One region of the Kitasatospora sp. NPDC024654 genome, then DNA from elsewhere that is predicted to be linked to it. Evidence: predicted binding sites of a transcription regulator. Region 1 holds the regulator's gene; each other region holds the start of a gene.

Evidence for each region. Region 1 encodes HrcA, which represses chaperone genes, less so after heat shock. Its sites were predicted from a motif close to TTNGCACTCNGNNNNNCNGAGTGCNAA; they were not measured.
Region 2: a site for HrcA is predicted at 2,678-2,704, ahead of ACZ38L_RS08520 (FmdB family zinc ribbon protein). Genes of this name have one in related genera too.
Region 3: a site for HrcA is predicted at 2,067-2,093, ahead of groL (chaperonin GroEL). Genes of this name have one in related genera too.

The regions. Positions count from the first base shown of each region.
Region 1 is NZ_JBVHLF010000012.1:65,164-72,639, forward strand. It holds gene hemW (radical SAM family heme chaperone HemW) at 1-345, shown strand, start outside; gene ACZ38L_RS10160 (DUF3097 domain-containing protein) at 352-1,185, opposite strand; gene pspAB (PspA-associated protein PspAB) at 1,238-1,822, opposite strand; gene htpX (zinc metalloprotease HtpX) at 1,857-2,786, opposite strand; gene hrcA (heat-inducible transcriptional repressor HrcA) at 3,098-4,261, shown strand; gene dnaJ (molecular chaperone DnaJ) at 4,343-5,485, shown strand; gene ACZ38L_RS10185 (16S rRNA (uracil(1498)-N(3))-methyltransferase) at 5,571-6,320, shown strand; gene ACZ38L_RS10190 (S41 family peptidase) at 6,397-7,476, shown strand, end outside.
Region 2 is NZ_JBVHLF010000009.1:139,765-147,240, forward strand. It holds gene ACZ38L_RS08505 (S53 family peptidase) at 1-1,228, shown strand, start outside; gene ACZ38L_RS08510 (hypothetical protein) at 1,361-1,579, shown strand; gene ACZ38L_RS08515 (hypothetical protein) at 1,626-2,027, opposite strand; gene ACZ38L_RS08520 (FmdB family zinc ribbon protein) at 2,319-2,666, opposite strand; gene ACZ38L_RS08525 (MFS transporter) at 2,797-4,065, opposite strand; gene ACZ38L_RS08530 (potassium/proton antiporter) at 4,411-5,868, opposite strand; gene ACZ38L_RS08535 (penicillin acylase family protein) at 6,333-7,476, shown strand, end outside.
Region 3 is NZ_JBVHLF010000038.1:7,053-14,528, forward strand. It holds gene ACZ38L_RS22195 (Uma2 family endonuclease) at 1-91, opposite strand, end outside; gene groL (chaperonin GroEL) at 288-1,910, opposite strand; gene ACZ38L_RS22205 (cold-shock protein) at 2,226-2,429, opposite strand; gene ACZ38L_RS22210 (MoaD/ThiS family protein) at 2,934-3,212, opposite strand; gene thrC (threonine synthase) at 3,256-4,536, opposite strand; SAM riboswitch class I at 4,554-4,684, opposite strand; gene ACZ38L_RS22220 (glucosyl-3-phosphoglycerate synthase) at 4,847-5,827, shown strand; gene ACZ38L_RS22225 (alpha,alpha-trehalose-phosphate synthase (UDP-forming)) at 5,882-7,336, shown strand; gene otsB (trehalose-phosphatase) at 7,350-7,476, opposite strand, start outside.

The DNA of each region.
Region 1 (7,476 bases):
TGGTGGGGCGCCGGGCCGGGCGCACATAGTCACGTCGGGGGCGTGCGATGGTGGAATGCCAAGCACCCCGCGGCCTACGCGCAGGCGCTCGCCGAGGGCCGCACGCCGGGGCTGGGTCGCGAGGTGCTGGCCGCCGAGGACCGCCGGGTGGAACGGATCCTGCTGGAGCTGCGGCTGGTCGAGGGCTGCCCGCTCGACCTGCTCGCCCCGGCCGGCCGCAGGGCCGCCGAGCAGGCCCTGGCGGACGGTCTGCTGGCCGCCGAGGCCTTCGCGGCCGGCCGGGCCGCGCTGACCCTGCGCGGCCGGCTGCTCGCCGACGCCGTCGTTCGCGACCTGGTCGACTGACCGCGCTCAGCTGCCCGGCTGGGTGACGAAGTCGATCAACTCCTCCACCTTGCCCAGCAGCTCGGGCTCGAGGTCGCGGAAGGAGTTCACCGAGGAGAGGATCCGCTTCCAGGCGCCCGGGGTGTCCACCGGCCAGCCCAGCCGCCGGCAGATCCCCTCTTTCCACGACTCGCCGTGCGGTACCCGCGGCCAGCTGGCGATGCCCACGCTGGCCGGTTTGACCGCCTCCCACACGTCGACGAACGGGTGGCCGACCACGAGCACGGCCTCACCGGTCACCGCCGCGGCGATCCGCTGCTCCTTGGTGCCGGGCAGCAGGTGGTCGACCAGCACGCCGAGCCGCCGCCCGCCGCCCGGGGCGAAGTCGGTGACGATGGCCGGCAGGTCGTCGATCCCCTCCAGATACTCCACCACGACGCCCTCGATCCGCAGGTCGTCGCCCCAGACCCGCTCGACCAGCTCGGCGTCGTGCCGTCCCTCGACGTAGATCCGCGACTCGCGGGCCACCCGGGCCCGGGCGCCCGGCACCGCCAGCGAGCCGGAGGCGGTCCGGGCCGGGCGGTGCGGGCCCGGCGCCGCCCGGCCGGGCCGCACCAGGGTCACCGGCTGGCCGTCCAGCAGGAAGCCGCGCGGGACCAGCGGGAAGACCCGGTGCTTGCCGAACCGGTCCTCCAGGGTGACGGTCACCCCCTCGGCGGTCTTCTCGCAGCGCACCACCGCGCCGCAGAAGCCGGTGGCCGCCTCCTCCACCACGAGGTCGCGCTCGGCGGCCACCTCCGGCGCGGGCCGCTGTCGCTTCCAGGGCGGGGTGAGGTCGGGTCCGTACTGAGTGCTCCGCATAACCAGCGACTATAGGCAGCCTGACGCTCACTCCGGCCCGCCCGGCGCCGGCTCACAGACCCGGCGCGCCCCAGACCGGGAACCAGCGGCTGAGGTCGGACTCCACCCGCAGGTCGTTCCCCAGCATCGCCTTCACCTGCAGCTCCAGCGGGCTGTTGCGGCGCTCCCCGCCACCCGGCATCGGGGCGAAGGGGTAGAACGTGCCGCGCTTGTACAGGTACACCAGCGCCAGCGACTGCCCGGCCTCGTTGCGGAAGCCCACCAGCGAGCAGAGCAGCTGCGGCCCGAAGCCGTTCGCCTCCAGCTCGCTGTTGACCGCGTGCAGGTCGTTGACCAGCTCCGGCAGCTCCTCCGGGGCGTGCCGGGCGAGCAGCCAGGAGTACCCGTAGTCGTCCTGGCTGGCCTCGACCGGCACCCCGCCCGAGCCGGTGTCGGCGTCCAGCAGCGCCCGCACCTGCCGCTCGACCTCGCCGAACGCCCCGCCCTCGACGGCGGCGAAGCAGACCGACCCGCGCCCGGTCGGTTTGAAGCCGACGGCGGCCTCCAGGGTCAGGGCCGCGGACGGCACGCCGAAGAGCTGGTCGAGGTCCGGTCGGACCGGCTTGCTCCGGCCGAGCAGCGCATCCAGGAAACCCACGGTCGTTCCTTCCTCAGGTCGTTCTCAGGGGGGCTCAGCGTCCCAGCTCGGCCGAGATCTTGGCCAGCTGCTCCAGACGCTGCTCCAGGCTCGGGTGAGTGGACATCAGCTGGCTGGCCGCCTCCCGGGCGCTCAGCGCGGGGGCGAAGTAGAAGGCGTTGTACGGCTGCGCCTTGCGCAGGTCCTGGGTCGGAATCGCGGCGATCTGGCCGGTCACCTTGGTGAGCGCCGAGGCCAGCGCGCTGGGCCGGCCGGTGAGCTGGGCGGCGGCCCGGTCGGCGGCCAGCTCGCGGTAGCGGGAGAGCAGCCGGGTGAGCAGGAAGCTGATCGCGTAGACCACCATCGACACCAGCGGGATGAGGATCATCGCGATCGCGGCGGAGTTGTCGTTGTTGTTGTTCCGGTTGTTGCCGCCGCTCATCATCCCGCTGTAGAGCGCGATCCGGGTGATCGCGCCGGCCAGCACGCCGAGGAAGCCGGCCACCGTCATCACCGCGACGTCCCGGTGGGCGACGTGCGACAACTCGTGGGCGAGCACGCCCTCCAGCTCCTCCGGCTCCAGCCGGCGCAGCAGGCCGGTGGTGACGCAGACCACCGAGTTCTGCGGGTTGCGGCCGGTGGCGAAGGCGTTGGGCATGTCGTTGTTGGCGACCGCGACCCGGGGCTTGGGCATGTCGGCCAGTGCGCAGAGCCGGTCAATGGTGCCGTGCAGCTGTGGGTACTGCTCGGGGGTGACCTCGTGGGCGCCCATGGCCCGCTCGGTGATCTTGTCACTGAACCAGAACTGCGCCACGAACAGTCCGCCGGCGAGCAGCACCACGAGTGGCCAGGCCCCCCGCAGCAGCACGATCAGCACCCCGGTGAAACCGACGTACAGCAGCCCGATCAGGAACATGGTGGTGACCATCCGCCCGGTCAGACCACGGTCGGGCGCGAAGCGGGTGTGGGGGCCAGACGCCGACATGGTTGCTCCTCAGATCTTTCCGTCTAGAAACGCTATCGATGCTGCCACTTCGTCCGGTCGCAGGCACCACCCCTGCCGGGGCTTCCGCGCTCGCGCGTCGCGCCCGGTCCGGGCCCCGCCACGGGGCGGGCGCACCGGCCGGACGCGACGTGATCCGCGTGGCATCCCGGGCCAGGGCGTTCCTGCTGTCGGACCCGGGCCTTACACTGGCAGGTACCGTTCTGGCACTCTGCTGAGCAGAGTGCCAGAGCGATCAACCGACACCGCAAGGCCTGGCACCAGGACAACGCGCGAAGAGGGAGGTGCGTGCCATGTTCGACGAACCCGAGTCCGGCTCCCGACCGACCGGGCGCGAGTCGGCGTCCGACGGCCCGTCGGCCGCGAGGGCCGCACGTCCGTCCGGCGCCAGGCCCCCGATCACCCCGCGTGGGCTGGTCGAGTCGCACGGCGACATCCGTCCGCTGGACGAGCGCAAGCTCGCCGTGCTGCGGGCCATTGTGCAGGACTACGTGGGCACCGAGGAGCCGGTCGGCTCCAAGGCCCTGGTCGAGCGGCACAACCTGGGCGTCTCCCCGGCCACGGTCCGCAACGACATGGCCACGCTGGAGGAGGACGGCTACATCCAGCAGCCGCACACCAGCGCGGGCCGGATCCCGACCGACAAGGGCTACCGGCTCTTCGTCGACCGGCTGGCCGAGGTCAAGCCGATGAGCGCGCCCGAGCGCCGGGCGATCCGGCACTTCCTGGACGGCGCGGTGGACCTCGACGACGTGGTGGCCCGCACCGTCCGGCTGCTCGCCCAGCTGACCCGTCAGGTCGCGGTGGTGCAGTACCCGTCGCTGAGCCGGTCCACGGTCCGGCACGTCGAGCTGGTGCTGATCGCCCCGACCAAGGTGATGCTGGTGCTGATCACCGACACCGGCCGGGTCGAGCAGCGGGTGGTCGACTGCCCGGGCCCGGTCCGTGAGACCACCCTGGCCGACCTGCGGGCCCGGCTGAACGCCCGAGCCGCCGGCTGCCGCTTCCCGGACGTGCCGGCGCTGGTCGAGGACCTCCCGGCCTCCTTCGAACCGGCCGACCGGCCGACCGTCACCACCGTGCTCTCGACCCTCTTCGAATCCCTGGTGGAGCAGAATGAGGAGCGGATCATGCTGGCCGGCACCGCCAACCTGACCAGGTTCGGCCACGACTTCCCGCTGACCATCCAGCCGGTGCTGGAGGCCCTGGAGGAGCAGGTCGTCCTGCTCCGTCTGCTGGGTGAGACGGCGGACGCCGGGATGACCGTCCGGATCGGCCGGGAGAACGACTACGAGGGCCTGAATTCCACCTCCATCGTCTCGGTCGGTTACGGTTCGGGCGACGAGAGCGTGGCGAAACTGGGTGTGATCGGCCCGACCCGGATGGACTATCCGGGCACAATGGGGGCGGTGCGAGCGGTGGCACGGTACGTGGGCCAGATCCTGGCCGAGTCGTAGAGAAGCACCCACCTGCCGGATCCGGCAGGTGGCCGAGACCAGTCGCAAGCACTTCTACAGGCGGAACAAGCGGAGCATTTGGTGGCCACGGACTACTACGCGGTACTCGGCGTCCGACGGGATGCGGGGCAGGACGAGATCAAGAAGGCGTTCCGGCGCCTCGCACGCGAACTGCACCCGGACGTCAACCCGGACCCGAAGACGCAGGAGCGGTTCAAGGAGATCAACGCCGCCTACGAGGTGCTCTCCGACCCCGCCAAGCGGCAGGTCTACGACCTCGGCGGCGACCCGCTCTCGCCGAACGGCGGGGGCGGCGCGGGCGGCTTCGGCGCCGGCGCGGCCGGCTTCGGCTTCTCCGACATCATGGACGCCTTCTTCGGCGCCGCCTCGGGCCAGCGCGGCCCGCGCTCGCGCACCCGGCGCGGCCAGGACGCCATGATCCGGCTGGAGATCACCCTGGAGGAGGCCGCCTTCGGCACCACCAAGGAACTCCAGGTCGACACCGCGGTCACCTGCACCACCTGCAGCGGCGAGGGCGCGGCCCCCGGCACCTCCGCGCAGACCTGTGACATGTGCCGCGGCAAGGGCGAGGTCTCCCAGGTCACCCGGTCCTTCCTGGGCCAGGTCATGACCTCCCGCCCCTGCCCGCAGTGCCAGGGCTTCGGCACGGTCGTGCCGACCCCGTGCCCCGAGTGCGCCGGCGACGGCCGGGTGCGCGCCCGCCGCACGCTCACCGTCAAGATCCCGGCCGGTGTGGACAACGGCACCCGGATCCAGCTGGCCGGCGAGGGCGAGGTCGGCCCCGGCGGCGGCCCGGCCGGCGACCTCTACGTCGAGATCGCCGAGACCAACCACGCGGTCTTCCAGCGCCGCGGCGACGACCTGCACTGCACGGTGACCATCCCGATGACCGCCGCGGCACTCGGCACCCAGGTGCCGCTGCAGACCCTGGACGGCCTGGAGGAGGTCGACATCCGGCCCGGCACCCAGTCCGGCCAGTCGATCCCGCTGCACGGGCGGGGCGTCACCCACCTGCGCGGCGGCGGCCGGGGCGACCTGATAGTGCATGTCGAGGTGCAGACGCCCACCAAGCTCGACGTCGAGCAGGAGGAGCTGCTGCGCCGGCTCGCGGTGATGCGCGGCGAGGAGCGGCCCTCCGGCCACTTCGCGCCCGGCCAGCAGGGGCTTTTCTCGCGCCTGAAGGACGCGTTCAACGGCCGCTGAACCGCTTGACCGGGATGGCCGGCCGACCCGTCGTCGGCCGGCTGCCCCGGCTTCTCCCCCAGAGAACCCACTTCCAGGAACGCCCATGACCGCGCCCGTCTTCGTCGTCGACACCGCCCGGCTCGCCGCCGCGACCCCCGGCACGGTGGTCCGGCTGGACGGCGCCGAGGGCCGGCACGCCGCCGCCGTCAAGCGGCTGACCGCCGGCGAGGCGGTCACCCTGACCGACGGCCTGGGCCTCGGCGGCGACGGTACGGTCAGCGTGGTGCACGGCAAGGACGCGCTGGACGTCACGCTCGACGTGCTGCGCGCGGAACCGGGGCCGAGCCCGCGGATCGTCGTCGTGCAGGCGCTGCCCAAGGGCGACCGGGGCGAGCTGGCGGTGGAGACCATGACCGAGGTCGGGGTGGACGTGGTGATCCCGTGGTCGGCCTCCCGCTGCATCACCCAGTGGAAGGGCGACCGCGGCGCGAAGGCACTGGCCAAGTGGCGGTCCACCGCGCGCGAGGCGGGCAAGCAGGCGCGCCGGCTGCGCTTCCCCGAGGTGCGCGAGCCGATGACCACCCGACAGCTCGGCCCGCTGGTGGCCGCGGCGGCCTTCGCCGCGGTGCTGCACGAGGAGGGCGCCGAGCCGCTGGCCACCGCCGAGCTGCCCGGCGGCGGCGACCTGGTGCTGGTGGTCGGGCCGGAGGGCGGGGTCGCCCCCGAGGAGCTGGCCGCCTTCGCCGAGGCGGGCGCCCGGCCGTACCGGCTGGGCCCGTCCGTGCTGCGCACCTCCACCGCGGGGGTGGCCGCCGGCGCGCTGCTGCTGGGTCGCACCGGCCGCTGGTCCTGAGCCCGAGCCGCCCCACCCGTCGTTCGCTGTCAAAGAAAGCCCTCCGGGCCGCGGCCGTCGCGCATACCCTGACGCCGTGACGGAACCCGTGAGCACCTCCGCCGGCGCCTACCTGCGCCACCCGCACCTCCACGGCGACCTGCTGGCCTTCGTCGCCGAGGACGACGTCTGGCTCGCCCCCCTCGATGGCGGCCGGGCCTGGCGGGTGACCGCCGACCGCTTCCCGGTCGCCCACCCGCGCTTCTCGCCGGACGGCCGCCGGCTCGCCTGGACCTCGTACCGGGACGGCTCGGCCGAGGTGTACACCGCGCCGGTGGACGGCGGCCCGGCCGAGCGGCTCACCCACTGGGGCTCCGCCGGTCAGGGCCTGGTGCGCGGTTGGACCCCGCAGGGCGAGCCGGTGGCGATCACCTCCGCCGGGCAGGCCACCCCCCGCCGGACCTGGGCCCACGCCGTCCCGCTGGACGGCGGCGAGCCGCGCCGGCTGCCGTACGGTCCGGTCGGCGGGCTGGCCTTCGAGCCCGATGGCGACCGCGTGCTGCTGCTCTCCGCCTTCAGCCGGGAGCCCGCGCACTGGAAGCGCTATCGCGGTGGCACCGCCGGGAAGCTCTGGATCGGCAGCCCGGGTGGGGGAGGGTTCGTCCGCCTGCACGCCGAGCTGGACGGCAACCTGGACTCCCCGCTCTGGCTCGGCGACGGGCCCCACCGAGGAGCGAGGATCGCCTTCCTCTCCGACCACGAGGGCACCGGCCGGCTCTACTCCAGCCTCCCCGACGGCTCCGACCTGCGCGCCCATGCGCGGGCGGACGGCTTCTACGCCCGCAACGCCGCCACCGACGGCACCCGGGTGGTCTGGCACAGCGCCGGCGACCTGTGGATCCTGGACGACCTCGACGCCGCGACCCCGCGCCGGCTGGACGTCCGGCTCGGCGGCCCGCGCACCGGCCGCCGCCCGTACCCGGTGGCCGCCGCCGGCCGGCTGGAGACGGTCAGCCCGGACCGCACCGGCCGGGCCGCCGCCGTGGTGGTCCGCGGCACCGCGCACTGGCTGACCCACCGGGAGGGACCGGCCCGGGTGCTGGACGAGACCCCGGGCACCCGGTCCCGGCTGGCCCAGGTGGTGCCGCCGACCGGCGAGGGCACGGCACAGGGCGCG
Region 2 (7,476 bases), on a different contig from region 1:
CAGCCTCGCCACCTTCCGCGACAACAAGGACGGCCGCAGCTACTACGCCAACACCGCCGCGCCCGAGCTGCCCGCGGACATCGCCTCCGTGGTGACCGACGTGGCCGGCCTGAACGACTACGCCAAGTTCACCCACTTCAGCCAGAAGGCTGCCGCCTCCCAGCCGGCCTCCCCGTCCACCTCCTCGGCGACCTCCAAGGCGGCGCCGGTCGCCGGTCTGACGCCGACCACCGCGCGGGCGGCGTACAACCTCACCTCCACCATCAACGCGGGCTACAACGGCAAGGGCTCGACCATCGGACTGCTGGAGTTCTCGGCGTTCGACCAGTCCAACATCAGCACCTACGACAAGCAGTTCGGGCTCAAGCCGTCGACCCCGGCCGTGGTGAACGCGGGCGGTGGCACCACCGACCTGTCGGGCGAGGACGAGGTCGAGCTGGACATCGAGGTCGTGCAGGCCCTGGCACCCGGCGCGGCGGTCAAGGTCTACGAGGCCCCGAACAGCGATGCCGGGGAGACGGCGGTCTACTCCAAGCTGGTCAGTGACAACGTTCCGGTGATCTCGACCAGTTGGGGAACCGACGAGGCCGACGAGACCGCCTCGAACCGGGTCGCGGTGGACGCGGACCTCAAGGAGGCGGCCGCCCAGGGGCAGTCGGTCTTCGCGGCCTCCGGGGACAACGGTTCGGACGACGCCGGCAACGGCGGCACCTCGGTGGACTTCCCGGCCTCCGACCCGTACACCACGGGCGTCGGCGGCACCACGCTGACCACCTCCTCCTCGGGTGCGTGGAGCAAGGAGACCGCCTGGAGCGGCAGCGGCGGCGGGATCTCCTCGTACTTCAGCACGCCGAGCTTCCAGAGCAAGGTCAACACCGGCAAGTTCCGCGACGTGCCGGACGTGGCCGCCGCCGCCGACCCGTCCACCGGCTGGGCGGTCTACAGCCAGGGGAGCTGGGCCGAGTTCGGCGGGACCAGCGCGGCGGCGCCGAACTGGGCGGCCTTCGTGGCCGTCTACAACAGCGAGGCCAAGGCCAAGGGCAAGCCCTCCTTCGGGTTCGCGAACAGCACCATCTACAACCTGGCCTCCTCCAGCTCCTACTCGTCGGCCTTCCACGACGTGAAGTCCGGCAGCAACGGGGCGTACAGCGCGGGCACCGGCTACGACAAGGTCACCGGTTGGGGCACCTACAACGGGGCCAACTTCCTCAAGGCCAAGCTCGGCTGAGCCAGTCGGCCAGTCGGCCAGTCGGCCAGCAGCGCGGCAGCACGACCTCGGGGGTTGGACGGTCGTCCGGCCCCCGAGGTCGTCCTAGGCTGGACGGGGACGGGCGAGGCCCGAGTGACCGGAGGCGGGACGATGGCTGGGCAGGACGAGAAGCGGGAACCGACGGGCGGGCGGACGCCGGAGGCGGAGCAGCGGGCGACCACCGCGCCGAAGACCACCAAGCTCGTCTTCAGCGACCCGCTGAGCCGCCCGTCGCGGGACGACACCGATGCCGGTTGGGGCGACTCCGGCAGCGGCGGACGGGACCTCGACTGGTACCTGAGCCAGCGCCCGCCCCACCACGGCGGCTGAGCGGCACGGCGGCCGAGCGGAACAGCGGCCGACCAGCCCGACCAGCTCAGGGACCGGCGGCGCAGCGCGGTGAGCCGGTCGCAGCCGCGTCCGCCCGGGCGCTCGCCGGCGCGGTGGGTGGCGGCGTTCCCGGCGGTGCCGGGCCGACGGCCAGTGCCGTCGCGGCGGCGAGCAGGCCGCCGGCCAGCAGCCCCGGTCGGTGCCGGACCGCCTGCCACAGGCGGTACCGCCGGCTCGCCCCGCAGCGGATCGGTGCGAAGTCGTGGACGACCTGCCGCGGCGGGATGGACGACCGCGCGCGCGGCACGGCCGGCCGGGAGGCAGCCGGGCCGGGGGCGGGCTCCGGGGTCGGGACGGGGGCCGGTACGGGCGGCGGGGTGGCGAGGACGAGGGGGCCTTCCGGACCGCTCGGTCGGCCGCTGGGGTGGATGGTCAGGTCGCTGGACATGGGATCCGGCACCGCCTCACTGGGTGGAGAGCACGACGGGGAGAGCAAACGAGTCCCGGAGAACCGCGCCCGAACAGCCGCGCCCGAAGAACCGCTTGCCGGATCAGGTTGCCCTGCCCGCCCCACGGCCGGCGGATTTCCCCCTTCCCTGTGGAAAACCCCGGGGGTGTGGACAACTCCGCGCCTCCCGCCTGGCCCACGCCACCCCCGAACAGCACAGAACCCCTGGTGGGCCACCCCGTCCGGGGCGACCCACCAGGGGCCTGCGGTATGACGAATGCGGTGCCGCGGTCAGGCCGAGGCGGAGCCGCCCGAGGAGGACGACGACGCGGCGGCCGACGAGCCGGCCGACGACGGGGAGCTCGCGGCGGACGAGCCCGAGCCGTTCGACGAGGCCCCGGAGGACCCGTTGCTCGACGCGGACGACGCGGACGACGCGGAGCCCACCGAGCTGCTGGAGGAGGACCGGCTGTCCGTCCGGTAGAAGCCCGAGCCCTTGAAGACCACGCCGACCGCGGAGAAGACCTTGCGCAGGCGTCCCTGGCATTGCGGGCACTCGGTCAGGGCCTCGTCGGTGAACTTCTGCACCGCCTCAAGGCCGCTGCCGCACTCGGTGCACTGGTACTGGTACGTGGGCACTTGTCTTCCTCCTGGCACTCTCGCCTGATGAGTGCTAACGACGGTCCATGATGCGGTATTCCGCTGGATCAGTCCAGCGCTTCGGGTCGGGGCGCCCAGGTGAAGGCCCTGCGGAGGCGTGCGGAGCCCCTCAGCCCTCCCCGACCCTCGCGAGCTGCTGCTGCGGGCTGGCCCCGCCCTTGGCAACGGTACGGCTCGCGGCCCCCGGCGCGACGAGCAGCCGCCGCAACGTGACCAGCGCCACCAGCCCGGCGCCCGCACCGGTGACCGGAACCAGGAACCCGGTCCACGCCCCGTGAGCGTCGATCAGCATCCCGGCCACCGTCGAGCCGGCCGCCAGCCCCAGCCCGATCGCCCCGGTCAGCCAGGTGAAGGCCTCGGTCTTGGCGCCGTCCGCGACCAGCGACTCGACCAGCGTGTACCCGGTGATCAGGGTCGGCGCGATGGCGAACCCGCAGACCAGGCCGGCCACGGCCAGCGCGGTCAGGTTGGGCATCGCCCAGAGCGTCGAGCAGCCGAGCACCAGCAGCGCGTAGCTGATCAGCATCCGCTGCCGGGCCGCCCGGCGCCAGGAGACCATGCCGTAGCAGGCCCCGGCCAGCATCGAGCCGCCGGCGAAGATCCCGTAGACCGTGCCGCTGAGATCGCTCTGGCCGACCGACCCGGCGAACGCGGTCACCGATACCTGCATGCCCCCGAAGACGGAGCCGACCCCGAGGAACGTGCCGGCCAGCAGCCGGACGCCCGGCGAGGCGAGTGCCGAGGCGCGGCCGGTGCCGGGCACCTTGGGGTGCCGGGCCGGGGCCGTCCGGCGCTGCGCGGCGAACGCCAGTCCGCCGACCACGGTGAGCGCCGCCTCGGCAACCAGTCCGGCGGAGGGAGAGACTCCGGTCGCGATGGCGCTGGCGATGACCGGACCTACCACGAAGGTGAACTCGTCCGTCACCGACTCGAACGCGAAGGCCGTGTTCAGGTAGCCCGGCGGCTGGTCGGCCAGCTTGGCCACCCAGCGCGCCCGGACCATCGCGCCGATCTGCGGGATGGTGGCACCGGCCGGCGCGGCGGCCACGAAGAGCGTCCAGAGCGGCGCGTGGCCCAGCGCCAGCGCGATCAGCGCGCCGACCGAGACGGCGTGCACCAGCACGGTCGGCACCAGCACGGCGGCCTGCCCGAACCGGTCGGCCAGCCGGCCGGTCTGCGGGCCGACCAGGGCCTGCGCCACGGCGGAGATCGCCGCGACCGCGCCGGCCGAGCCGTAGGAGCCGTAGGTCTGCTCGACCAGCAGCACGATGCCCAGGCTGAGCATGGCGTAGGGCAGTCGCGCCGCGAAGGCGGGGAGGAGGAACGTCCACGCACGCGGAGTGCGCAGAAGCGAGGTGTACCCGACGCGAGCGGGCACAGCGGGGTCGTCGACCGTTGGGCGGGCCGCCACGGTCGGTCCTTCCTGCTGCCTGGTAGCGCGCCGGGTGTGGGAAGTGCCCCGACGGCGCCGAGAGTCGTCCTCTCGCGCGTCGACCGGGGTTGATACCGGGGTCCGGCTGGCCGAGTCGTTGGAAGCGGGGGCCAAGGGTGCCGTGGACCGCGGCCGCCGAGCGGTCGCGCCAACTCTGCATCAGGCAGATGTTGCGGGTGTCTGTCAATAACACATCTGTTGTACTGATAGTACTCTCTTCCATGTTACGGCCTATTGGGCAATCCACCTGTCAACGCAAGGTGGACGGCGGACGACGACCCGGAGACGGCCTCACCGCCCGTACAGCCACCCCGCGAGCTTGCCGCCGCCGTCCACCGCGCGCAGCCGCCGCTCGGTGGCCTCGCTGGCCGTGTCGGTGGTCACCACCAGCAACTCGTCGTTGGCTCGCAGCACGGTCGTCTTGTCCGGTACGAAGCTGCTGCCCTCCCGGACCACCAGGGTGACCGCCGCTCCCGCGGGCAGCCGCAACTCACTGACCTCCACCCCGTGGATCCGGGAGGCCGGGGAGAGCGAGACCGAGAGCAGGTGCCCGTGCAGGTGCTCCAGCGGTGCCGCCTCGATCCCGATGTCCTGCCCCAGCGCACCCCGGGAGATCCGCAGCCGCTTCGCCAGCCAGGGCAGCGTCGGCCCCTGCACCAGGGTGAAGACCACCACCAGGATGAAGACGATGTTGAACTCCTGCTGCGCGAGGGGCACGTCCGCCACCAGCGGGATGGTGGCCAGCACGATCGGCACCGCGCCGCGCAGCCCGGCCCAGCTGAGCAGTGCCTGCTCGCGCCAGGGCAGCCGGAACGGGGTGAGCGTGAGCACCACCGAGAGCGGCCGGGCCAGCAGCACCAGCACCAGCCCGATCACCAGGGCCGGCAGCACCGCCGAGACCATGGTGTCCGGCGTGCAGAGCAGGCCGAGCAGCACGAACATGCCGATCTGCCCGATCCAGGCCAGCCCGTCGGCGAAGCCGCGGACCGCCGGGCCGTGCGGCAGCTTGGCGTTGCCCAGCAGCACCGCGCAGACGTAGACGGCGAGGAAGCCCGACCCGTGCAGCAGCGCCCCGCCGGCGTACGCGAGCACGGTGAGCGCCAGCACCGCGATCGGGTACAGGCCGGAGGACGGCAGCGCGACGTGCCGCAGCCCGAGCGCGCCCAGCCGGCCGACCGCCAGGCCGACCGCGGCGCCGACCGCCAGCTCGGCGATGATCGTGCCGACCAGCACGTACCAGGGGTCGAACGGGCCGGTGGTGGCGAAGGCGACCACCAGGATCACCACCGGGGCGTCGTTGAAGCCGGACTCGGCCTCCAGCAGGCCGCTCAGCCGGGCCGGCAGCGGGACCGTCCGGAGCACCGAGAAGACCGCCGCCGCGTCGGTGGACGAGACGATCGCGCCGAGCAGCAGCGACATCCGCCAGTCCAGCCCGACCAGCCAGTGCGCCCCGGCGGCGGTGACGAAGACGCTGATCCCCACGCCGACCGTGGCCAGCACGGTGGCCGGCGGCAGCACCGGTTTGATCTCCCGCCAGTTGGTCTTCAGGCCGCCCTCGGCGAGGATGACCACCAGCGCGGCGTAGCCGAGCACCTGGGTCAGCTCGGCGTTGTTGAAGGTGACGCCCAGTCCGTTCTGGCCGATCAGTATCCCGATGCCCAGGTAGAGCAGCAGGCTGGGCAGCCCCGAGCGGGTCGAGACCCGCACCGCGACCACGGCGACCAGCAGCACCAGGGACGATTCGAGCATGAGCTTGTTCAGGTGGTCGACGGTCAACGCAGGGGCACCTCGGGGTCGCGGGCGGGTGTCGGCCGGGAGCGGCCCCTGGGGGCGGCGCGGACGACGGACGGGCGGGCGGCACGGGAGGGAGTGCGAACAACTGTTGGGGTGGTCGGCCGCCGCCAACTGCGGTGTGACGGGACGGCCGAGGTGTGATCAGCTGAGTGATCCGAAGGATCGTTACTCAGTCTAACATTTTACCGGATCTTTTAACTACGGCCGTCCGAGCCCGTCCCGGGCACCGCCGACCGCGAACCGCCGCGTCCTGCCGGGTTCCACCCGCTCCGTCCTCTCAGCTCCGCCCGGTAGGGTCCCTGTGTCCCACCGTGGGCGTCCCCGGTGCACCCGCGCCACCTGAGTCGTCCTAATGTGGTGAGCGGTCACGGCCGCCCAGCTGTGTGACGTCGCCCTTGCTCCCTGTTGCTAGGACCCAGATGCCCCGCTCGAACCGGTCGAAGAAGTTCCGGCGCGCTCGTCTGATCGTGCTCCTGCTCGCTGTGCTGCTGGTGGCCGGTACCGGTGCCGGCGGGTGGTACGCGGTGGACACCGTGCGCGCCTCGTTCCCCCAGGTCAGCGGCAACATCAAGGTCCCCGGCCTGAACGCCTCGGTGGTCGTCAAGCGGGACGCCAACGGCATCCCGCAGGTGTACGCCAACACCGCCGACGACCTCTTCAAGGCCCAGGGCTACGTGCAGGCCCAGGACCGGTTCTGGGAGATGGACGTCCGACGGCACATCACCGCCGGCCGCCTCTCCGAGATGTTCGGTGCCAGCCAGGTCAGCAACGACGCCTTCGTCCGCACCATGGGCTGGGAGAACGTCGCCCAGCAGGAGTACGACAGCGTCCTGTCCCCGCAGACCAAGGAGTACCTGCAGGCCTACTCGGACGGCGTCAACGCGTGGCTCTCCCAGCACCCCGGCGGCGCCGGCGCCTCGCTGGAGTACGCCCTGCTCGGCACGGTGACCAGCGGTTACAAGCCCGAGCCGTGGACCCCGGTCGACTCGGTGGCCTGGCTCAAGGCGATGGCCTGGAGCCTCTCCGGCAACGTGCAGGACCAGATCGACCGCTCGATGCTGTCGCAGACCTTCACCCCGGACCAGATCGCCCAGCTCTACCCGGACTACCCGTACGACCGCAACGGCACCATCCTGCAGACCGGCACGCTCTCCGCCAACGGCACCTACCAGCCGCCGACCGGCGGGGGCGGGCAGAGCGGCAGCAGCGCGAGCAGCGGCTCCACCACCCAGGCCGCGGCCGCCACCCAGGGTCTGCTGCAGGGCCTGTCCAACCAGATCGGCGGCCTGCCCCAGCTGCTCGGCACCCAGGGGCAGGGCATCGGCTCCAACTCCTGGGTGGTCTCCGGCGACCACACCACCACCGGCAAGCCGCTGATGGCCAACGACCCGCACCTGGGCCCCGGCCTGCCCTCGGTCTGGTACCAGATGGGCCTGCACTGCAACACCGTCAGCAGCGCCTGCCCGTTCGACGTGACCGGCTTCACCTTCGCCGGCATGCCGGGCGTGATGATCGGCCACAACCAGAACATCTCCTGGGGCTTCACCAACATGGGCGCCGACG
Region 3 (7,476 bases), on a different contig from region 1:
CGTCGATCTCCGCGCGCCAGCCCTCCGGGACGTCCAGCTCCCGCCAGGTGTCCAGTAGGTAGCCCCAGTGCCGACCCAGCTCGATCGCCATCGCAGTCACCGCCGACCTCCCCTCATCCTCACGACCCTGTCCGTGCTCACCGTACGGGCCTTCGGGGCGCCGAAACCGTCCATGCACCCGGCGTCCCACGAACGGGTGATCGGCGCCCCGGAACGCCGCGAGGGCGGTCCCCTTCAACGGGGACCGCCCTCGCGGACGGGGTCGAACGACCGATCCTGAGGCAGGATCAGAAGTCCATGTCACCGCCCGGCATGCCGCCCGGGGCGCCCGCGGCGGCCTTCTCCGGCTTGTCGGCGATGACGGCCTCGGTGGTGAGGAAGAGCGCCGCGATGGAGGCGGCGTTCTGCAGCGCGGAACGGGTGACCTTGGCCGGGTCGATGATGCCCGCGCCGATCAGGTCGACGTACTCGTTGGTGGCGGCGTTCAGGCCGTGACCGGCGGGGAGGTTGCGCACCTTCTCCACCACGACGCCACCCTCCAGGCCGGCGTTGGTCGCGATCTGCTTGATCGGGGCCTCCAGCGCGACCTTGACGATGTTGGCACCGGTGGCCTCGTCGCCGTCCAGCTCCAGCTTGTCGAACGCGACACCGGCCTGCAGCAGGGCCACGCCACCGCCGGCGACGATGCCCTCCTCGACGGCCGCCTTGGCGTTGCGCACGGCGTCCTCGATGCGGTGCTTGCGCTCCTTGAGCTCGACCTCGGTGGCCGCGCCGGCCTTGATGACGGCCACGCCGCCGGCCAGCTTGGCGAGGCGCTCCTGGAGCTTCTCGCGGTCGTAGTCCGAGTCGCTGGTCTCGATCTCGGCGCGGATCTGGTTGACCCGGCCGGCGACCTGCTCGCTGTCGCCGCCACCGTCGACGATGGTGGTCTCGTCCTTGGTGATGACGACCTTGCGGGCGGTGCCCAGCAGGTCCAGGCCGGCGTTCTCCAGCTTGAGGCCGACCTCCTCGGAGATCACGGTGCCGCCGGTGAGGATGGCGATGTCGCCGAGCATGGCCTTGCGACGGTCGCCGAAGCCCGGAGCCTTGACGGCGACGGACTTGAAGGTGCCGCGGATCTTGTTGACGACCAGGGTCGACAGGGCCTCGCCCTCGACGTCCTCGGCGATGATCAGCAGCGGCTTGCCGCTCTGCATGACCTTCTCGAGGAGCGGGAGCAGGTCCTTGACCGAGCCGATCTTGGAGTTGGCGATCAGGATGTACGGGTCGTCGAACGACGCCTCCATCCGCTCCAGGTCGGTGGCGAAGTAGGCCGAGATGTAGCCCTTGTCGAAGCGCATGCCCTCGGTGAGCTCGAGCTCCAGACCGAAGGTGTTGCTCTCCTCGACGGTGATGACGCCTTCCTTGCCGACCTTGTCCATGGCCTCGGCGATCAGCTCGCCGATCTGGGTGTCGGCGGCGGAGATGGAGGCGGTGGAGGCGATCTGCTCCTTGGTCTCCACGTCCTTGGCCTGCGCCAGCAGCTGGTCGGAGACGGCCGCGACGGCCTTCTCGATGCCGCGCTTCAGGGCCATCGGGTTGGCGCCGGCCGCGACGTTGCGCAGACCCTCGCGAACGAGCGCCTGGGCCAGCACGGTGGCGGTGGTGGTGCCGTCACCCGCGACGTCGTCGGTCTTCTTGGCGACCTCCTTGACGAGCTCCGCACCGATCTTCTCGTACGGGTCCTCGAGCTCGATCTCCTTGGCGATCGAGACACCGTCGTTGGTGATCGTGGGGGCACCCCACTTCTTCTCAAGGACGACGTTGCGGCCCTTGGGGCCCAGCGTCACCTTGACGGCGTCGGCAAGCTGGTTCATGCCGCGCTCAAGGCCGCGGCGAGCTTCCTCGTCAAACGCGATGATCTTGGCCATCGGAAGTGGTCCTCCAGGACACGGTCGACTGCTCGGACCAGTGGCGCCCGCGACGGACGGCCCTGGTGTGCGGGGGTCCTGTCCCCTACCGCTCCCGGGGGCCTCACCGACCCGGTCCGTTTGTCACTCTCATGCTGCGAGTGCTAACGCCAATGATTAGCACTCCGGCATGGCGAGTGCAAGCTCCTGACCGCAAGCCACGACGAGCCGCGCGAACGGCGGCAGGCCCGCGCCACCCCCGGGAAGGGAGGTGGCACGGGCCTGCCGCAAGGGCGCCAGCTCGTGACCGAGCCGAGGCTCCGAGGTTCGGAAAGGTCAGACCGCCGCGCGGACCATGTCCGCCTGCGGGCCCTTCTGCCCCTGGGAAATCTCGAACTCGACCCGCTGGCCCTCCTCGAGGGTGCGGTAGCCGTCCATCTGGATCGCGCTGTAGTGGACGAACACGTCCGCACCACCGTCGACCGCGATGAAGCCGTAGCCCTTCTCCGCGTTGAACCACTTGACGGTGCCCTGAGCCATTCCGAACTCCCCTATTGCTGTGCTGGCCCTTCGACGGGTCCGCAGGTCGCGGACCCGGGTCTGATGGACCGGCCCGAGGAAACCCCCCTGGGCGCAGCCCTGCACGCCGCAGCGCCCCACCCCCGGGCACCTGACGGTGCCGGCGGAACAGACGAATGCGCCGACCGCGGCTGAATGTATCCGGATCGCCGCCCTGTGCAACAGGCCCACTGAACGCCAATTCGTCGGCGGCGCCAAGGGATAGGACGGGAGGAAAGCGACAGATCTCCGCAATGTGCGCGGGACATAGCGGACGAATACCGCGAATTGCCCAAATAATTCTGACACGTCGCCGACATGTTCGAACGAAACGCCAATGGGGCATGTCTCATGGGACGGACAAAGCCTATGCCCTGGCGCGGACGAATCAGACAACGCCACGCACGGCGCAGGGCGCCGCACCGCCCGACGGTCCGTCAGGGTGGTGCGGCGCCCTGCGCCCACGCGTGGTCGGCCCGGTGCGGCTCAGCAGCCGCCGGCCACCGCCGGGATGATCGACACGCCGGCGCCGTCCGCGATCTCGGCGGCCAGGCCGCCGGCGAAGCGCACGTCGTCGTCGTTGACGTAGACGTTGACGAAGCGGCGCAGCCGGCCCGCGTCGTCCAGGATCCGGGCCGAGATGCCGACGTGGTTCCGCTCCAGGTCCGAGATCACCTCGGCCAGGGTGGTGCCCTCGGCGGTCACCTCGGTCGCGCCGTCGGTGTAGGTGCGCAGGATGGTCGGGATGCGGACGGTGACGCTCATGACGGGGTTCTCCTCGCTCACGGAAGGGGGGATCGACGGGACCTCAGGACGCCAGGCCGGCGGCCCGGAACGACTCCAGGGAGGGTCGGATGGTCGCGGTCAGGCCGGCACCCGCGACCGCGTCCAGGGTCTTCAGGCCGTCTCCGGTGTTGATCGCGACGGTCTCCCTGGCCGGGTCCAGCACGCCGTCCTCGACCAACTTCTTCAGCACGCCGATGGTCACGCCGCCGGCGGTCTCCGCGAAGATCCCCTCGGTCCGGGCCAGCAGCCGGATCGCCGCCACCACCTCGGCGTCCGTCACGTCCTCCACCGCGCCGCCGGTGCGCCGGGCGATGTCCAGCACGTACGGGCCGTCCGCCGGGTTGCCGATCGCCAGCGACTTGGCGATGGTGTCCGGCCTGACCGGCCGGACCACGTCGTGCCCGGCCTTGAACGCGGCCGAGACCGGCGAGCAGCCGGCCGCCTGGGCGCCGAAGATCCGGTAGGGCCGGTCCTCGACCAGGCCGAGCTTGATCAGCTCCTGCAGGCCCTTGTCGATCTTGGTGAGCTGGGAGCCCGAGGCGATCGGGATCACCAGCTGCTCGGGCAGCCGCCAGCCGAGCTGCTCGCAGATCTCGTACGCCAGGGTCTTCGAGCCCTCGCCGTAGTACGGCCGGAGGTTGACGTTGACGAAGCCCCAGCCCTCGCCGGCCGGGTCGCCGATCAGCTCCGAGCAGAACCGGTTCACGTCGTCGTAGTTGCCCTCGATGCCGACCAGCTGGCCGCCGTACACCCCGGCCATCACGATCTTGCCCTGCTCCAGGTCGTGCGGGATGAACACGCAGGACCGGAAACCGGCCCGGGCCGCCGCGGCGCCCACCGCGCCGGCCAGGTTGCCGGTGGACGAGCAGGACAGGGTGGTGAAGTCGAACGCCCGGGCCGCCTCGATGGCGCAGGCCACCACCCGGTCCTTGAAGGAGTGGGTCGGGTTGCCTGAGTCGTCCTTGACGTGCAGTCGGGCGCTGAAGCCGAGTTCGCGGCCCAGGTTGTCGGCCTTGACCAGCGGGGTCCAACCGGGGTTCAGGTTGGGCTTGGCCGCCACGTCGGCCGGCACCGGCAGCAGCGGGGCGTAACGCCAGATCGAGGCCGGGCCGGCCTCGATCCGCTTGCGCAGCCCGTCCGCGTCGTAACCGCGGTAGTCGTAGGCGATCTCCAGCGGGCCGAAGCACTCCAGGCAGGCGAAGCTGGGACCGAGCGGGAACCGGGTGCCGCACTCGCGACAGGACAGCGCGGTCGCGGGGCCGAGGTCGACGGTGGAAACGGGTGCCCTGGTGTCAAGAGCCATGATGGCGGAGGCCTCTCTCCTCATCTTCCCCACCGCGCGGTCGCGCGGCGGGCCGGAATTGGCACCTGTCCCGCCGGGGCCTGCGCGGCCGGACGAGAAGGTTGCCGGGACGTCGACGGGCCGTTCCCTCAGTCCCTCTGGATGAGCTCTGTGAAGTTGTGGTCCTGCTCGGCGGCCGACCCCGGCGTGCGAAGGTCCGGCCGCTGTACGAAGACTGTAACCGAAGGCCCCGCGCCTGACCCCTGCCGTCCGATCCGCGAGATGGCCAGTCCATGAGGAGCCCGCCTTGTCCGTCGAGCCGATACCCGCGCTGCTCCCGGAGGTGGCGTCCTGGCTGCGCCGCCGCTCCTGGACCGCGGCCCAGCGCCCGGTCCGGGCGCTGCTCGACGCGAAGCGGGTGGCCGGGCCGGCCGGCACGGTCAGCGTGGTGCTGCCGGCCCTGGACGAGGAGGCCACGGTCGGCGGGATCGTCTCGGTGATCCGCCGCGAGCTGATGGAACGGCTGCCGCTGGTGGACGAGCTGGTGGTGGTCGACTCCGGCTCCGAGGACCGCACCGCGCAGTTCGCGGCCGAGGCCGGCGCCCGGGTGGTGCACCGGGACGACATCCTGCCCCGGCTGCCCGCGGTGCCCGGCAAGGGCGAGGTGCTCTGGCGCTCGCTGCTGGCGACCAGCGGCGCGATCGTCTGCTTCGTCGACGCCGACCTGCGCGAGTTCGACCCGGCCTTCGTCACCGGGATCGTCGGCCCGCTGCTCACCGACCCCGGGATCCAGCTGGTCAAGGCGATGTACGACCGCCCGCTCGAGACGGGAGGGGCGATCGTGCCGGCCGGCGGTGGGCGGGTCACCGAGCTGGTCGCCCGCCCGCTGCTCAACCTGCACTGGCCGCAGCTGGCCGGCTTCGTCCAGCCGCTCGGCGGCGAGTACGCGGCCCGCCGCTCGCTGCTGGAGCGGCTGCCGTTCCCCACCGGCTACGGGGTCGAGCTGGGCCTGCTGGTGGACGCGCTGGAGCTGGCCGGGCTGGACGCGCTGGCCCAGGTGGACGTGGGCGTGCGGCACCACCGCCACCAGGACGGCCAGGCGCTCGGCCGGATGGCCGCGACCATCTACCGCACCGCGCTGGAGCGGCTCGACCGGAGCCACCGGCTGAAGGCCGCCGACGACCTGGCCCGCCCGGTGCTGACCCAGTTCTCCCGGGACAGCACCGACGGCGGTTTCACCGGCCACAGCCACCCCGTGCCCGCCCTGGACCGCCCGCCGATGGTCGACATCCCGGAGTACCGCAAGCCGTGACCGGCACAACCCCCCGGGGGTTTGCCACCCGCCGGCCCCGGCAAGGGTGGAGATATGGCCGATCAAACGACCGCACGCATCCTGGTGGCTTCCAACCGGGGTCCGGTCTCCTTCAGCAAGGCACAGGACGGGTCGCTGACCCTGCGGCGCGGCGGTGGCGGGCTGGTCTCCGGACTGTCCGCGATCGACGATCCGAACGCTGTCTGGGTCTGCGCGGCGCTGGGCGAGGCGGACCGCGAGGCGGCCCGGCGTTCCCCGTCCGGCCGGCTCGACCGCGGCGGCTTCGACGTCGGCGGACAGGCCGTCCGGATGCTGGACATCGACCCCGGGACCTTCGACCGCGCCTACAACGGGGTGGCCAACTCCACCCTGTGGTTCGTCCACCACCTGCTGTACGACACGCCGGTCTCCCCCGCCTTCGACGCCGACTTCCGGGACCAGTGGTCCGCCTTCGAGGCCTACAACGCCGCGTTCGCCGAGGCGCTGGCCGTCGAGGCCGCGCCGGGCGCCGCCGTGCTGGTGCAGGACTACCACCTCGCGCTCGTCCCGGCACTGCTCCGGGTGCTCCGCCCGGACCTGCGGATCGGCTACTTCTCGCACATCCCCTGGGCCCCCGCCGACTACTTCCGGCTGCTGCCCGACGACGTGGCCGCCGCGGTGCTCACCGGCGTGCTCGGCGCCGACCGCGCCGGCTTCCACACCCGGCGCTGGGCCACCGCCTTCGCCGACTGCTGCGCCGACCTGCTCGGCGCGGAAGTCGACCGGGCCGACCTCTCGGTCAGCTTCCAGGGCCGGACCACCCGGCTCGGCGTGCACAGCCTGGGCGCGGACGGCGAGTTCCTGCGCGAGCGCTCCCACCGGCCGGACGTGGACGAGCGGCTGGCCGGCCTGCGCGCGGCGGTCGGCGACCGCCGAACCATCGTCCGGGTGGACCGCACCGAGCTGAGCAAGAACATCGTCCGCGGTCTGCTGGCCTACCGCCATCTGCTGCGCACCCGGCCCGAGTGGCACGAGCGGGTGGTGCACATCGCCTTCGCCTACCCGTCCCGGCAGGACCTGGCCGAGTACCGCTCCTACACCGCCGAGGTGACCCGGCTCAGCGCGGAGATCAACGCCGAGTTCGCGACGGACGGTTGGCAGCCGCTGATACTCCAGGTCGAGGACGACTTCGCCCGCTCGCTGGCCGCCTACCGGCTGGCCGACGTGGCGCTGGTCAACCCGATCCGGGACGGCATGAACCTGGTCGCCAAGGAGATCCCGGTGGTCTCCGAGGCCGGCTGCGCGCTGGTGCTCTCCCGCGAGGCCGGCGCCTCCCACGAACTGGCCGAGGACTCCCTGGTGGTCAACCCGTACGACGTGGTGGGCACCGCCGACGCCCTGCACCGCGCCCTCGCCATGCCCGTCGACGAACGCACCGAGCGCACCAAGCGCCTCGCCGCGGCGGCCACCGCCCTCTCCCCCCAGCAGTGGTTCCTCGACCAGCTCGCCGAACTCACCGAGCGGAGCTGACCGCGTAGGGCTCTCACCGAGCGGGGATCACCGAGCAGAGCCGCTCCAGCAGCGCCACCACGCCGGCCGGGCCGGGGACCACCAGGTCGGCCCGGTCGGCGAGTTCGCGCACCGGCGGCTCGCCGGTGACCGGGCCGCTG